Regions from separate parts of the Streptomyces sp. RK9 genome, predicted to be linked through region 2. Evidence: riboswitches for the same ligand, from Rfam matches in the RefSeq annotation. Region 2 holds a riboswitch; the other holds the start of a gene.
What was found. A riboswitch is a leader RNA that binds a small molecule or an ion and turns the genes downstream of it on or off. The one in region 2 is predicted to bind cobalamin.
Positions count from the first base shown of each region.

Region 1: another riboswitch for cobalamin. It lies ahead of AB6L24_RS39140 (CbtB-domain containing protein); the one in region 2 lies ahead of AB6L24_RS02255 (CoA-acylating methylmalonate-semialdehyde dehydrogenase).

Region 1 is NZ_CP173705.1:377,176-380,575, forward strand. It holds gene AB6L24_RS39130 (glycoside hydrolase family 6 protein) at 1-509, opposite strand, end outside; gene AB6L24_RS39135 (ANTAR domain-containing protein) at 720-1,493, shown strand; cobalamin riboswitch at 1,843-1,994, shown strand; gene AB6L24_RS39140 (CbtB-domain containing protein) at 2,028-2,255, shown strand; gene AB6L24_RS39145 (CbtA family protein) at 2,273-3,268, shown strand; gene AB6L24_RS39150 (class F sortase) at 3,272-3,400, opposite strand, start outside.
Region 2 is NZ_CP173703.1:519,354-522,753, reverse strand. It holds gene alaS (alanine--tRNA ligase) at 1-1,199, shown strand, start outside; cobalamin riboswitch at 1,265-1,462, shown strand; gene AB6L24_RS02255 (CoA-acylating methylmalonate-semialdehyde dehydrogenase) at 1,675-3,174, shown strand; gene AB6L24_RS02250 (acyl-CoA dehydrogenase family protein) at 3,180-3,400, shown strand, end outside.

The sequences.
Region 1 (3,400 bases), on a different replicon from region 2:
TCGTGGAACTGCTCGGGCGTGCACTTGTCGACCATGTGGAGGACCGCATCCGGCTCCAGGACGACCGTGGCGTGCCGGTCGCCGATGCCCTTGGCGACGCCGTCGATCCAGGCGCGGTAGGCGTTGCCGTCGGCGGCGCCGCCCTTGGAGAACTGGCCGCAGTCGCGGTGCGGGATGTTGTAGAGGACGAGGAGGGCGTCCCGGTCGGCCTTCTCGGCGGCCTCCGTGTACCCCTGGGCCTCCTCCTCGGGCTTCTCCGGACCGATCCACTCGCCGACGGGCTGCTCGGCGATCTTGCGGATCTGCTCGGCGTCGTCCTTCTTGCCGTCCTTGTCGTACGCGGCGACCTGCTTGGCGGCGTTCCCCTCGGGGTTCACCCAGAACGGGTCCTTGCCCTTGGGCTGTTGGCTGACGCCGCTGCCGGAGCCCTCCTCGTCCTTGCCGTCACCGTCCGACGAGCACCCGGAAAGCAGCAGCGCGGCCCCCGCGAGCGCCACTGTCACCGACACCCCCCTGGCCGCGTAGCCCCGCGCGCGACCTGTGATTTTGCGGTACATCCACTCCCCCTAGGGTGCACAGTCCGGTGCTCAATCCTGACATAACTGGGTGCGGCCCACGAGGCCCGGCCGCCTCGGCGACCCACCTGTAGGAGACCTGTTACAGCCCGCCGAAGCGGGGTAGGCGAGGGGCCGTGGGGGGCGGGCGAGAAGGGGAGGGTCATGGACCGCACCTCCGCGCGCAGGCTCGCGCAGGCCCTGGTGGAGGCCGCCGACACTGCCGCCGACGACTTCGACGCGGAGGCCCACCTGCGCCGCGTCTGCCAGCACTGCGCGGAACTCCTCGGGGTGCTCGCCGTCGGGGTGATGTACGCCGACGGCGACAGCGCCGTGCGCCTCGCCGTCAGCGACAAGGGCGGTGATCTCGCCAAGGACCTCCTGGAGGCGCAGGCGTCGGACGGCCCCTGCCTGGAGTCCTACGGCACCGGCTCCCCCGTGCCGCACGTCCGGGTCACCTCGGCCGACGCGCTCGCCCGCTGGCCCGGCTTCACCGAGCGGGCCCGGGCGCGGGGCGTGGGCGACACGTTCGCGGTGCCGCTGCGGGCCCGCAAGCGGGTGCTCGGCGCGCTCAACGTCTTCGTGGCACGGACACCGAACGGGAACCGGCCCCACGTCCGTCCGCAAGAAGGCGAAGAGGACAGCGCGTTGGCGCTCGCGCAGGCGCTCGCCGACGCCGCCGGGGTCGGGTTGCACAACCACCGCGCGTACGCCGAGTACCGCGACCTCTCCCGGCAGCTGCAATCCGCCCTGACCAGCCGCATCCGCATCGAGCAGGCCAAGGGGATACTGGCCGAGCGCTGGCGGACCGGTCTGGACGTGGCGTTCGAGGCGCTGCGGCGGCACGCGCGCCGGGAGCGGCTCGTGATGGACGTGGTCGCCGGCATGGTGATCGAAGGCTCCCTGGACGACGCGACCCTGCTCGACGAGGACCCGTGACCCTCCGGAGCGCGCTGTGGACTTGGCGTCAAAACCCCTCTAGGCCACGGCCGTCTTCCGTTCTAGAGTCAGTGCTAAGGCCCAAGCCCCCGGCCGGAGTTGCCTTTTCCACACCGTCGGGACCTCCCACGCAGTTGGGACCATCCAAGGCCTCCCGTGCCGGCGCCGGGTTTCTCCCGCAGCTCGAGCGCGCGCGGTCGAGGACCAGCCCGGTCGACGGCTCCGGGGGGAGCGGGTCGTTGGCCGGGCCAGGTTGTGTTCGCACTCGCCGCGCGCCGGGGTGCGCGCCGTGCGCACGAGTCCGCACGTCAGGGGCGCGAGGACTGGTTGACAGTGTCCATGACCACCTGGGACTCTCCGGGCGACAAGTCCATACATCGAGGCGACGGTTGCCAGGAACCCGGTGCGAATCCGGGACGGTCCCGCCACTGTCACCCCGCGCGAGTCACCGCTCACTCGCGCGCGGGAAGTCAGGAACTGACCCGTCGTCCTCCTGCTTTGGGGCGTGGAAACCCCAGAAGGAGGCTCACCGGCATGTCCGTCACGTCTGCGCACAGCGCACCACACAGCGACACGGCTGCGATACAGTCCGCGACGATCGAGACCCGCGACTGGCTGATCGCGGCGGCCGCGGCGATCGTCGCACTGATCGCCCTCTACGCCGTCTTCATGGACAACGGCTCGCTGATCTCGGCGACCGGCGACTACCTGCACGAGTTCGCCCACGACGGCAGGCACCTCTTCGGTGCCCCCTGCCACTGATCGGGGCCGCGCGCACCATGCCGACGTCCCCGAATTCCCCGAACTCCCCCACCGCTCCCCGCACTTCCTCCGCCCCCTCCCCCGACTCCGCCCCCGATCCCTCCTCCGACTCCTCCTCCGACTCCGACCTCTCTCCCGGTCCGCCGGGCGAATCCCCCAAGTCGCCCGAGACCGCTGAGGCGTCCGCGACCCCCGAGGCCGCCGGCACCTCCCGCACCGCTGCCGCTCCCGCCCGGACCGGCGGCTCCCCCGTGCTGCCGCTGCTCGGTCGCGGGATGGTCGCTGGAGCGCTCGGCGGGCTCGCCGCGGGCCTGTTCTCGCTGCTGCTCGCCGAACCCCTGATGGACAAGGCGATCCGCGCCGAGGAGGCCCGTTCGCACGAGCACGAGCCCGCGGGCGGCGCCGTCCAGCACCACGAGGAGCTGTTCTCGCGCTCCACGCAGCACGCGGGCCTGGTGATCGCCCTGGTCGTGGCGGGGCTCGCGATCGGCGTGCTCTTCGCCGTCGCGTACGCGCTCGTGCACCGGCGTGATCCGCGGGGCAACCCGTGGCCGCGCGCCCTCGCGTTCTGCGCGGCCGCGTTCTGCGCCGTCTCGCTGTTCCCCGCGCTGCGCTATCCGGCGGCCCCGCCCGGGGTCGGCGACGCGGGCACGGTGGGCGACCGGCAGGAGATGTGGCTCGGCGCCGTCGTGATCGGCGTGCTCGGCATGTTCCTGGTGTGGCAGGTGTACGTACGCCTCGCCGCGCGCCCCGTACCGGTGCGGCAGTGTGCGGTCGCCGTGACGGCGGTGGCGGTCCTCGCGCTGCTCTGGGCGCTGCCCGACAACCCCGATCCGGTCCCGGTCAGCGCGACCCTGCTGTGGGACTTCCGGATGCTGTCCCTGGCGTCGCACGTGCTGCTCTGGGCGGTGTTCGCGGGGGTGTTCGGCGGCCTCGGGCTGCGTGCCCTGCGGACGAAGGAGCCGGTCACGGCCGGTGCGGCGGGCTACGGCTCGGCCGCGCCGGCGAGCTAGCCGCTACGGCTTCGCGGCCCCCGTGAGGTAGGCGGACACGACCACGTTGGCCGAGTAGGTGCGGCTCGCGCGGTCGAAGGTGCCGCCGCAGGTGATCAGGCGCAGTTCGGCCCGGCCCTCCTCACGGGGGCC
Region 2 (3,400 bases):
TGCCCGTGGCCCGCGACGGCGAGATCGTCACCGCCGTCCTGGACCGCACGCCGTTCTACGCCGAGTCCGGTGGCCAGGACAGCGACGCGGGCCGGCTCTCCGGCGCCTCGGTGGAGGCCGACGTGCTCGACGTGCAGCGACCGCTGCCCGGACTCGTCGCACACCAGGTCCGCGTCACCGCGGGCGAACTGGCCGTCGGCGACCCCGTGCACGCCGCCGTCGACCCCGAGTGGCGCCTCGGCGCCCGCCAGGCCCACTCCGGCACCCACGTCCTGCACGCCGCCCTGCGCGAGGTCCTCGGCCCCACCGCCCTGCAGTCCGGGTCCTACAACCGCCCCGGCCATCTGCGCCTGGACTTCCCCTGGCGCGGCGGGCTCTCCACCACCGTCCGCAGCGAGGTCGAGGAGGCCGCCAACCGCGCGCTCCGCCGCGACCTGCCCGTCGGCGTGCGCTGGATGACGCTGCCCGAGGCCAAGGAGCTCGGCGCGCTCGCCCTGTTCGACGAGACGTACGGCGAGCAGGTACGGGTCGTCGAGATCGGCGGCGCCTGGTCGCGCGAGCTGTGCGGCGGCACGCACGTCGAGCACGCCGCGCAGGTCGGCGTCGTCGCGCTGACCGCCGAGTCGTCCGTCGGCGCGGGCATGCGGCGCCTGGAGGCCGCCGTCGGCATCGAGGGCTTCGCTCATCTGGCGCGCGAGCGCGACCTCGTCGCCCGCATCGCCGAGCAGGTGCAGGCGCCCCGCGCCGAACTGCCCGAGCGCATCGCCGGACTCCTCGACCGGCTCAAGGCCGCCGACCGCGAGAACCAGCGGCTGCGGCAGGCGGCCCTCGCCGTCCGCGCGGGCGAACTGGCGGACCGGGCGGTCGACGTGGCCGGCACGGGCGTCGTCACCGCCACCGTGGACGGCGACGCCGGGGCCGCCCGCACCCTCGCCCTGGACGTGCGCGGGCGGCTGCCCGGCGAGCGCCCGGGCGTGGCCGCCGTGGCCCTCACCGCTGACAAGCCCGTACTCGTCGTCGCCGTGAACAAGGCCGGGCGCGCGGCGGGACTGTCCGCGTCCGCGCTGGTCAAGCGGCTGCTCGGCGGGCGGGGCGGGGGCTCGGACGAGGTGGCGCAGGGCGGCGGGGCGAGCGCGGCGGACCTCACGTCCGCGCTGGCGGGCCTTGCCGGTGTCGTACGCGCCGAACTGGGGGCGTGACACCCCACTAGGAGCTGGACAGGGGGTTCCCACGGCAAGTGGGAACCCGTCCGCTGTGGACTTACTAGGACGTCCAAGTATATGTTCGTGACGAAGCCCGCGGTGCAGGGAAGCCGGTGTGAATCCGGCGCGGTCCCGCCACTGTGACCGGGGAGTGCGTTCTCGCGTGACACAACGCCACTGACGGAGAAGTCCGTTGGGAAGGCGGGAGAACGGGCGCTGATCCGGGAGTCAGGATACCGGCCGTGGGGTGTTCCGTGTTGTCCACGAGGATGGAGCAGACACGCATGGCCCCGGTGCGCACCCACGACCCAGGTGATCCGGCGATGCGAGCGACAACCCCCGCTGTCTGACGGCCCCCTGGCCGTTCGCGTCCCTCTGTCCGACCGTCACCCCGGCATGCCCGCGCACGCCGCCGACGGCCGGTCGGGCGCGCCCGTCCCCGGATCCACACCTGACGAAAGAGCAGGCTCCCATGGTCCGTGAACTGACCCACTTCATCGGCGGCAAGCACATCCCGGGAACATCGGGCGCGCACGCCGACGTGTACGACCCGAACACCGGCGAGATACAGGCCAGCGTCCCGCTCGCGAACCGCGCGGAGACCGAGGCCGCCATCGCCGACGCGGCCGAGGCGCAGCGCGAGTGGGGCGAGTGGAACCCGCAGCGCCGCGCCCGCGTCCTGATGCGGTTCCTGCGGATCGTCGAGGGCGAACGCGAGTCGCTGGCCCGGTTGTTGTCGGCCGAGCACGGCAAGACCGTCGCCGACGCGCACGGCGACCTCCAGCGCGGCCTCGAGGTCGTGGAGTTCGCCGCGGGCATCCCGCACCTGCTCAAGGGCGAGTTCACCGACAACGCGGGGACCGGCATCGACGTGCACTCGCTGCGCCGCCCCATCGGCGTCGTCGCGGGCATCACGCCGTTCAACTTCCCCGCGATGATCCCTCTGTGGAAGGCCGCGCCCGCCATCGCCTGCGGCAACTCCTTCATCCTCAAGCCGTCCGAGCGCGACCCGTCCGTCCCGCTGCGCCTCGCCGAGCTCTTCCTGGAGGCGGGCCTGCCGCCGGGCGTCCTGAACGTCGTCAACGGCGGCAAGGAAACCGTCGACACCCTCCTGGAGGACCCGCGCGTCGAGGCCCTCGGCTTCGTCGGCTCCACGCCGATCGCCGCGCACATCTACGCCACCGCCGCCGCCCACGGCAAGCGCGCCCAGTGCTTCGGCGGCGCCAAGAACCACATGATCGTGATGCCGGACGCGGACCTCGACCAGGCCGTGGACGCCCTGATCGGCGCCGGATACGGCTCCGCGGGCGAGCGCTGCATGGCGATCTCCGTGGCCGTGCCGGTCGGCGAGTCCACCGCCGACGCCCTGGTGGCCCGCCTCAAGGACCGCATCGGCGCGCTGCGCATCGGCCGCTCCGACGACCCCGAGGCCGACTTCGGCCCGCTCGTCAGCCGCGACGCCCTCGACCGCGTCCGCTCCTACGTCGACCTCGGCGTCGAGGAGGGCGCCGAACTCGTGGTCGACGGCCGGGACTTCACCCTCCCCGGCCACGAGGACGGCTTCTTCGCGGGCGCCTCGCTCTTCGACCGGGTCACCCCGGACATGCGGATCTACCAGGAGGAGATCTTCGGCCCGGTCCTGTCCGTGGTCCGCGCCGCCGACTACGAAGAGGCGCTGCGGCTGCCCAGCGAGCACCCCTACGGCAACGGCGTCGCGCTCTTCACCCGCGACGGCGACACCGCACGCGACTTCACCCGCCGCGTCGACACCGGCATGGTCGGCGTCAACGTCCCCATCCCGGTCCCCGTCGCGTACCACACCTTCGGCGGCTGGAAGCGCTCCGGCTTCGGCGACCTCAACCAGCACGGGCCGGACTCCATCCGCTTCTACACCCGCACCAAGACCGTCACCTCGCGCTGGCCCTCCGGGGCCAAGGAAGGCGCGAGCTTCACCATCCCGACGATGCGGTGACCGCCATGACCAGTTCCCTGCTCACCGAGGACCAGCTCGCCATCGTCGAGACCACCCTCGACTTCGCCCAGGAACACCTCGCCCCGCACGCCCTCGCCTGGGACCAGGAGAAGCACTTCCCGGTGGAGGTGCTGCGCAAGGCCGCCGACCTCGGCCTCGGCGGGATGTACGTCGCCGAGGACGCGGGCGGCTCCGGGCTCACCCGCGCCGACGGCGTCCTCGTCTT